DNA from 2 places in the Rhizobium sp. WYCCWR 11128 genome. Region 2 is predicted to be linked to the other one. Evidence: predicted binding sites of a transcription regulator. Region 2 holds the regulator's gene; the other holds the start of a gene.

Region 1 (4,715 bases), 390 kb from region 2:
AATTCGGTGGCGCCGTGTTTTTCCCGAAGCTCGAACCAGACGGTTTCCGTTGCCTTCTCGCCGGAACCCGCCCAGTGCGAGCGGGCTTCGGCCTTCTGGCGCTGCATCGCATCGGTGAAGCCGGAGATGTCGACACCGATCTCACGGGCACGCAGTGCATCCTGCGTCAGATCGAGCGGGAAGCCGTAGGTGTCGTAGAGCTTGAAGGCGGTCTCACCATCCAGCATATCGCCCTTGGAAAGATCCGTCGTCGCGTCCGACAGAAGCGACAGGCCTCGTTCCAACGTCTTGCGGAAGCGGTTTTCCTCCAGCTTCAGCGTTTCCGAGATCAGCGCCTCGGCGCGCACCAGTTCCGGATAGGCGCGGCCCATCTGCTGCACCAGCGTCGGCAGCAACTTGTAGACCAGCGGTTCCTTGGCGCCGAGCAGCTGTGCATGGCGCATGGCGCGGCGCATGATGCGGCGCAGCACATAACCGCGGCCCTCATTCGACGGAAGCACGCCGTCAGCGATCAGGAAGGCCGAGGAGCGCAGATGGTCGGCGATGACGCGGTGGCTGGCGCTGCCTTCCGCCTTGACGCCCATCGTGTCCTCGATGGTGCCGATCAGCGTGCGGAAGAGATCGGTGTCGAATACGCTCTGAACGCCCTGCAGAACGGCGGCCATGCGCTCCAGCCCCATGCCGGTATCGATCGACGGACGCGGCAGCGGCGAGCGCTCGCCGGGTGCAGTCTGCTCGAACTGCATGAAGACGAGGTTCCAGAATTCCAGGAACCGGTCGCCATCTTCCTCCGGCGAGCCCGGAGGGCCGCCCCAGACATTCTCACCCTGGTCGATGAAGATTTCCGAGCACGGGCCGCAGGGGCCGGTATCGCCCATCTGCCAGAAATTGTCTGAGGTCGGGATGCGGATGATCTTGTCGTCGGAAAAGCCGGCGATCTTCTTCCACAGCGTCGCAGCTTCTTCGTCCTCGGAATAGACGGTCACCAGCAGGCGGTTCTTCGGAAGGTCGAAGCCTTCGGTGACGAGCTTCCAGGCAAGCTCGATCGCATTCTCCTTGAAATAGTCGCCGAAGGAGAAGTTGCCGAGCATCTCGAAAAAGGTCAGGTGGCGTGCAGTATAACCGACATTGTCGAGGTCGTTGTGCTTGCCGCCGGCTCGCACGCATTTCTGCGAAGACGTCGCCGTCGAATAGGGACGCTTTTCGAGGCCGGTGAAGACGTTCTTGAACTGCACCATGCCGGCATTGGTGAACATCAGCGTCGGGTCGTTGCGCGGCACGAGCGGGCTCGACGGAACGATCTCATGGCCGTTCTTCTTGAAATAGTCGAGGAAGGTCGACCGGATATCGTTCACACCGCTCATGCTATGCCCTTCAATGCTGCCGGAGGCAGGTAATTTAAATTCATCGGCTTTTAACGTTCACCCCCGCCGCTGTCCAGCAGACAAACAAAACCGGCCGCATTCTCATCAGGAATGCGGCCGGTTGGAACTGTCCGATGAGTTTAGGCGCGAAAATTACATTTCCGCAGTGGCATCGCCATCGCCGTCATCGGGGTCCGGTCCGCCGTTCTGCAGGAAGCGGTCGGCGATCAGGCCGGCATTCTGGCGCAGCGACAGTTCGATCTCGCGGGCGAGATCCGGATTGTCGCGCAGGAAGGTCTTGGCGTTTTCACGGCCCTGGCCGAGGCGCTGGCTGTTATAGGAGAACCAGGCGCCCGACTTCTCGACGATGCCGGCCTTGACGCCGAGATCGACCAGTTCGCCGGTCTTGGAAACACCCTCGCCATACATGATGTCGAACTCGACCTGCTTGAAGGGCGGCGCCATCTTGTTCTTGACGACCTTGACGCGGGTCTGGTTGCCGATCACCTCTTCGCGCTCCTTGACCGCGCCGATGCGGCGGATGTCTAGGCGCACGGAAGCATAGAACTTCAGCGCATTGCCGCCCGTCGTCGTTTCCGGCGAACCGAACATAACGCCGATCTTCATGCGGATCTGGTTGATGAAGATAACCATGGTGTTCGACTTCGAGATCGAAGCGGTGAGCTTGCGCAGCGCCTGGCTCATCAGGCGCGCCTGAAGACCGGGAAGGCTATCGCCCATCTCGCCTTCGATTTCGGCACGCGGCGTCAGGGCAGCGACCGAGTCGACGACGAGAACGTCGACGGCGCCGGAGCGCACCAGCGTATCGGTGATTTCAAGCGCCTGCTCGCCGGTATCGGGTTGCGAGATCAGAAGGTTCTGCAGGTCGACGCCAAGCTTGCGGGCATAGACGGGATCGAGCGCATGTTCGGCATCGACGAAGGCGCAGATGCCGCCCTTCTTCTGCGCTTCGGCAATCGTCTGCAATGCAAGCGTGGTCTTACCGGAGCTTTCCGGCCCGTAGATCTCGATGATGCGGCCCCTCGGCAGGCCACCAACGCCGAGTGCAATATCGAGACCAAGCGAGCCGGTCGAGATCGTCTCGATCTCGACAACATTCTCGTTGGAGCCGAGTTTCATGATCGAGCCCTTGCCGAACGACCGCTCTATCTGTGAGAGTGCCGCTTCAAGCGCCTTGCTTTTGTCCACCGATTTGTCCTCTACCAGCCGCAATGAATTCTGAGACATCCGATCCACCTTTAGGTTATTGAAGCCGCTCAAGCAATGTCGAGTTTGTACCCTATTTGTTCCATTCTCGCAATAGGCGATCAAACAGTTGAAAGAAAAAGGTAAAACGACACGTGTTCTGCATTTGTTTTATCAATAAAAAGCAACGGCTTAGGCCAAAAGTGCCGACTCCGCCGCGTCAGGGCGCACCGTATCGATTCGTCCTTCGGGCATCGGGAGAGCGGATCGGATGAAGAAAAAGATTCTTGTTCTCGGCGGCGCCCATATCGACCGGCGCGGCCGCATCTCCGGCGAGACGGCGCCTGGCGCCAGCAATCCCGGCACATGGTTCGAGGAGCCGGGCGGCGGTGGCTTCAATGCGGCGCGCAACCTGGCAAGGCTCGGTTTTCAGGTGACGATGATCTCGCCGCGCGGCGGCGATCCGATGGGCGAGACGGTCGGAGAAGCTGCCGATTTCGCCGGCATCGACGACCGGCCCTTCGTCTTCCTCGACCGCAAGACGCCGAGCTACACGGCGATCATCGAGAAGGACGGCAATCTGGTGATCGCCCTTGCCGACATGGATCTCTACCGCTTCTTCGTGCCGCGGCGTCTGTCCATCCGCTGGGTGCGGGAGGCCTTCGCCGCCCACGATTTCATCCTCTTCGATGCCAACCTGCCGGAAGAGACGATCGCGGCGATCGTCGCAAAGGCGCATTCCCTCGCCAAGCCTGTTGCGGCAATCGCCATCTCGCCGGCCAAGGTCGTCAGGCTGAAACCCTGCATCGGGGATATCGACTACCTGTTCCTGAATGAGGCTGAAGCTGCCGCCCTTACCGGCGAGCGGCCGGAAGAGGCTGCGGGCTGGCGGCCGTTGCTGAATGAAATTGGCATCAGGAATGCCGTCGTCACCCGCGGCCGGCGCGAGCTCGTCGCGCTTTGCGAGGGCCGCGCCATGACGCTGCAGCCACCGATCGCCGACACCGTCGCCGATGTTACGGGTGCCGGCGATTCTCTTGCGGCCGGCACACTCGCCGCATTGATATCAGGCCTTTCGCTCGAAGAGGCCGTCCGCCACGGCACTGCGGCCGCCATACTGACCGTGCAGTCGCGGCACGCCGTCAACGAAAATCTGACGCCCGATCTGCTGAATGAGGCGCTTGCCCTTGTTCCCCAGATCAGAATTCTGCATTGAAGCGGCTGATTAAATAGTTGAGCATGATGTCGTCACTTCGGCATCATGCTCTGTCGATCACAGGACAAGACCATGACCAAGCCCATCTCCCCTCTTCTGCCGATCGCCTATTCGAAGGAAGTCGCCAGCGCCAAGCAGCGCGGCGCACCGCTGGTGGCGCTGGAATCGACCATTATCACCCACGGCATGCCCTATCCCGGCAATATCGAGATGGCCCGCAGCGTCGAGGCGATCATCCGCGAACAGGGTGCAGTGCCGGCAACGATCGCCGTCATTCACGGCACGCTGCATATTGGTCTTGAAGCCGCGGAACTGGAGCAACTCGCCAAGGCGACCGAAGTGATGAAGGTGTCGCGCGCCGATCTCGCCTTCGCCATCGCCGAGCGCCGCACCGGCGCCACCACGGTCGCGGCCACGATGATCGCGGCGGCGCGCGCCGGCATCCGTGTCTTTGCCACAGGCGGCATCGGCGGCGTGCATCGCGGTGCCGAAGAAAGCTTCGATATATCAGCCGATCTCGAGGAACTCGCTCGCACCGGCGTCATCGTCGTCTGCGCCGGCGCCAAGGCGATCCTCGACATTCCGAAGACGCTGGAAGTGCTGGAAACTCGCGGCGTGCCTGTCGTCACCTATGAGAGCGAGGATTTCCCCGCCTTCTGGTCGCGCTCCTCGGGCATCCACAGCCCGCTGTCGCTGAACAGCCCGGCCGCCATCGCCAACTTCCAGACGGTGCGCGAACAACTCGGCATCGACGGCGGCATGCTCGTCGCCAACCCCGTGCCCGAGGCCGACGAGATCGCGCGCGAAGAGATGGAAATCTATATCGAGCGGGCGCTCGACAGCGCCGAACGCGACGAAGTCACCGGCAAGGCGGTAACACCCTATCTTCTGTCGACCATCTTCGACCTGACGGACGGCCAGAGCCTGAA
Region 2 (4,715 bases):
GCCGCAGCCTCGCAATTGCTGCGTGCCGGCATGCGCATGCTGGGCGAAGAGGCGGACCATGGCCGCCTGCTGCTGTTTTCGCCGGTCTTCCTCGGCGCTGGGTCAGCCGTCTGGTTTCTCGCGGCATCGGATTTTTCCCTCGTTGCATCACTGCTCTGCCTGTCGGCGGTGACAGTGGCGGTTCTCATCGCCAGCCGCAGCCGGGCGGCAGTGCGGGCAACGCTGCTGGCGCTCTCGCTCGTGGTCTGCGGCATGGTCACGGCGCAGTTCGAGAGCCGGCGGGCTTCGACCGTGATCCTCGATTCATCAGTGACGACCACGGTGACCGGCCGTGTCGAGCGGCGCGAAGGCGATGGTCGCGGGCGGTGGCGCTACATTCTTGCGGTCACCGGCACTAGGGCACCGGAGCTGAAGCGGCGGCCGGAACGCATCACCGCCATCGCCCGCGGCGCGGACGCGGCCTTCGAGATCGGCGATATCATTACCGGCAGGGCGCGGCTGACGCCGCCGGCAGGTCCGGCACTTCCCGAACTCAACGACTTCTCCTTCGGTGCCTATTTCGATGGCATCGGCGCCAACGGCTTCTTCTACGGTGCACCGACGAAGGTCGATGCGCAGGCTGGTCCCCAGGCTGCCAGATCGACGGCTGAAACGCTGCTCGAAGGGCTCTACCGGCTGCGCAGCGGCATTGGTGACCGCATAAGGTCGATCCTGCCCGGCGACACCGGCGCTTTCGCCGCTGCTCTGGTGACGGACGAGCGGCGTGCCATCTCGAATGAGACGACGGAGGCGCTGCGCCAGTCCGGTCTGGCTCATATCATCGCCATCTCCGGCCTCAACATGGCACTGTCGGCCGGCATCTTCTTCGTCGGCTTCCGGATGCTGCTCAGCCTCTTTCCCGGCATTGCTGAGGCCTACCCGACGAAGAAGATCGCTGCCGCCGGCGCGCTCATCGCTGTCACCGCCTATTTCCTGATTTCGGGCTTTGCGGTCTCTGCCGAACGCGCCTTCATCATGATGGCCATCATGTTGGTTGCCGTCTTCTTCGACCGGCCGTCGATCAGCCTGCGCAATGTCGCTCTCTCCGCGCTCGTCATCATCGTCATTTCGCCGTCCGAGGTTTTGGGTCCGAGCTTCCAGATGTCTTTTGCAGCGACATTGGCGCTGGTCTCGGGCTATCAGCTGTGGAAGGACCGGCGCGTCCGCGAAAACGCCTTCCTGAAGCTGCCGATCATCAGGCCATTCGTTACGGTTGCGGGCTTCTTCGGCGGCATCTTCCTGACCTCGCTGATCGGCGGTTTTTCCACCGCGCTGTTTTCGATCGAGCATTTTCATCGCCTGACCGCCTACGGCCTGCCGGCAAACCTCGCGACAATGCCGATCATCTCCTTCATCATCATGCCGGCCGGCCTGCTGGCGATGCTGCTCATGCCTTTCGGCCTGGACGTTTTGCCTTGGAAGGTGGTGGGATTCGGCCTCGATCTGGTGATCGCGGTCGCAAAGACGGTGTCCGGCTGGGATGGCAATATAGACGTCGGCCGCTTGCCCGCCTGGTATTTCGCCGTCGCCGTGGCAGGCTTTCTGCTGCTGACGCTGCTCCGCACCCGGTTGCGCCATGTCGGCACATCGATCATCGCGGTCGCAACGCTCATCCTGCTGCTTCTGCCGGGTCCCCGTCCGCCGGATTTGGTGATTTCGGAGGATGGCAGTCTCGTCGCAATCGTCGAGGCGGCAGCCATGGCGTCCAACCGTGAAAGACCGCCGGATTTCATCTTCGACCAGTGGCAGAGAGCGCTGGTCCTGCCGAGGCATGATCCGCCGAAGATGCTGGATGGTCCTGCTATCCCGCCTGAGGGAGAAGACCGCCGCGTCAGGCTTTCCCGCGATCAGCAGAACGAAGCAAGGACCGCGATGCGGGCGGCCACAGCGGGCGGTGACGCAAACCGCTTTTCCTGCGTCAAGAAGGCCTGGTGCACATCAAGGCTCGCCAATGGTCAGGTGGTTGCTGTCATCGACAATGCCGCCTATCTCGGTCCGGCATGCGACGCGGCCGATATCGTCGTGACCTCGGTCCGCCTTCGCTTCAACAGCTGCCGCTCGGGTGCGACGCTCTTCACCGGTGAGACGCTGCGCAGGACCGGATCCATCGAGTTGCGCTTCACGGACGCCGGCCTGGAGGTCGCAACCGCATTCGATGCATTGTCGCGGCCATGGATGCGCCATCGCGCCTATGACTGGCGCAGCAACAGCTTTACCGAATCGGGCCTAGCCAATGTCAGTGATAGCGGCGAATGAGACCGACGAGTTTACCCTGAACCTTGACACGGTCCGGCCCGAAAATCCGGGTCTCGTAAGCCGGGTTGGCGGCCTCCAGCGCGATCGAGGCGCCCTTGCGGCGGAAGCGCTTGAGTGTCGCTTCTTCGTCGTCGACGAGAGCAACGACGATGTCGCCAGGACTTGCGGTGCTGCCGTTGCGAATGATCACGGTGTCGCCGTCGAAGATGCCTGCGTCGATCATCGAATCGCCCTTGACCTCCAGCGCATAATGTTCACCGGAGCCGAGCATGTCGGCCGGAACGACGATGTCGTGGGTATTGTTCTGGATCGCCGAGATCGGCACACCGGCAGCGATTCGGCCCATGACCGGCACGGAGACCGAGTTGCCGTTGTCGGCGACGGGCTTTGCGGGAGCAGGGGCGGTGACCGGCTGCGGTTTGCCGAGGCTGCCCTCGATGACGCTCGGCGAAAAGCCGCGCCGGGGCTGAATGCTGGGGCTGTAGGCCTCCGGAAGCTTGATGACCTCAAGCGCGCGGGCGCGGTTCGGTAGGCGGCGAATGAAGCCTCGCTCCTCCAGCGCCGTAATCAAGCGATGAATCCCGGACTTGGAGGCGAGGTCCAGGGCATCCTTCATTTCGTCGAAAGATGGCGGAACGCCGGATTCCTTCATGCGCTCATGAATGAAAAGGAGAAGCTCCTGTTGTTTGCGCGTGAGCATCGACGTTGTGACCTCGTGATTGAAACAAATCCAGAACAGACACTATATGTTCCATATGTGTTCCGCAAGTAGCTAAATTTCCGTAAAACTTGGCGCCAACTCGTTGAGATTTTTATTTTCATTCGCCGGATTGGCACACAAGTCTTGCCTTGGGCGGCACTCTCACACATCTCTGCCGTGTTAGGAGAGGGGGATATCATGAACGAGCACTCCGCCAAACCGCACCCGCTGGATCATGTCGTGCTGCCGGTCGTCAATATCGATCTGGCGCGCGAGAGGCTCGGCAAGCTCGGCTTCACTGTTGCCGCCGATGCGCGCCATCCCTTCGGAACGGAGAATGCCTGCGTCTTCTTTGCCGACAAGACCTATCTGGAGCCGCTCGGGATTGCGAGCGTCGAGGAGAGCGAGGCATCAGCGCGGCAAGGCAATGTCTTCACCGCCCGCAACCAGGCCTTTCGCTTCCGCTGTGGCGAGGAGGGGCTTTCGGGGCTGGCTTTCGGCAGCAAGGATGCCGGCATCGATCATCAGAATTTCGTCGGCAACGGATCGAGCGCCGGCGAGATGCTGCAGTTCACCCGGCCGATGACGATGCCGGACGGTTCCGAGACGATTGCCGGCTTCAAGCTGGCTTTCGCCGGCGACCTGCGCGCGCCTGATCTCCTGCTCTTCACCGTCGAGCGCGTCACGCTGCCGGCTGACCGCGCCGCGCTGGAGACGCATGCCAATGGCGTCACCGGCCTAATCGAGATCGCGCTTTGCACGCCGGAGCCGGCCGCCTTCGCTGCCTTCGTCAGCCTTGCCGTGGCGCAATCGGCAGTCGAGAAGACCGGGTTCGGCGTCAATATCGCAGCATCGAATGCGAAAATCAGCCTGATGACGCCGGAAGGGCTGGAGGCCTATTTCGACATCGCCGGCTCATCCGCAGATCGCGGCCTGCGCGGCCGGGCAATCCTCTTCACTGTCGCCGATCTTGCCGTGACAGAAGCGCATTTGGCTGCTAACGGGGTGACATACACGCGCAAGAACAATCGCATTCTGGTGAAGCCCGCGCCCGGGCAGGGCACGCTCTTCGCCTTCGAGGAAACACGATGAGCACTGATACGAATTCCGAAGTCAGGATCGGCGAAGGCCAAGGCCAGGTCACTTTTTCCAATACCGGCCGCCTGTCGCTGATTGCCGGTCCCTGCCAGATGGAGAGCCGCGACCACGCCTTCATGGTTGCCGGCACGCTGAAAGAGCTTTGCGGAAAGCTCGGCATCGGCCTCGTCTACAAGAGCTCCTTCGACAAAGCGAACCGGACCTCGCTTTCGGCCGAACGCGGTATCGGGATCGAAAAGGGCATGGAGGTCTTTGCCGACCTCAAGAAGGAATTCGGCTTTCCCGTCCTGACCGACGTTCATACCGCCGAGCAATGCGGGGAGGTGGCAAAGGTCGTCGATGTCCTGCAGATCCCGGCCTTCCTTTGCCGCCAGACCGACCTTCTTATCGCCGCCGCCAAGACCGGCCGCGTCGTCAATGTCAAGAAGGGCCAGTTCCTCGCTCCCTGGGATATGAAGAACGTCCTGAAGAAGCTCAATGCCAGCGGCAATCCGAACGTGCTGCTGTGCGAGCGCGGCGCCTCATTCGGCTACAATACGCTGATTTCCGACATGCGTTCGTTGCCGATCATGGCGGCGATGGGCGCGCCCGTTATCTTCGATGCGACCCATTCCGTGGCGCA

The links. The regulator LexA, encoded in region 2, represses DNA repair genes until DNA is damaged. The targets are predictions, from matches to a motif close to TGTTCNNNNTGTGTTCNG.
Region 1: recA (recombinase RecA) is a predicted target of LexA. The motif match lies at 2,659-2,676, and genes of this name have one in related genera.

The regions. Positions count from the first base shown of each region.
Region 1 is NZ_JACCEZ010000001.1:916,023-920,737, reverse strand. Features, by position in the region: gene alaS (alanine--tRNA ligase) at 1-1,364, opposite strand, end outside; gene recA (recombinase RecA) at 1,518-2,612, opposite strand; gene HX898_RS04440 (carbohydrate kinase family protein) at 2,842-3,786, shown strand; gene HX898_RS04435 (pseudouridine-5'-phosphate glycosidase) at 3,859-4,715, shown strand, end outside.
Region 2 is NZ_JACCEZ010000001.1:1,308,993-1,313,707, reverse strand. Features, by position in the region: gene HX898_RS06365 (ComEC/Rec2 family competence protein) at 1-2,295, shown strand, start outside; gene lexA (transcriptional repressor LexA) at 2,276-2,995, opposite strand; gene HX898_RS06355 (VOC family protein) at 3,194-4,087, shown strand; gene kdsA (3-deoxy-8-phosphooctulonate synthase) at 4,084-4,715, shown strand, end outside.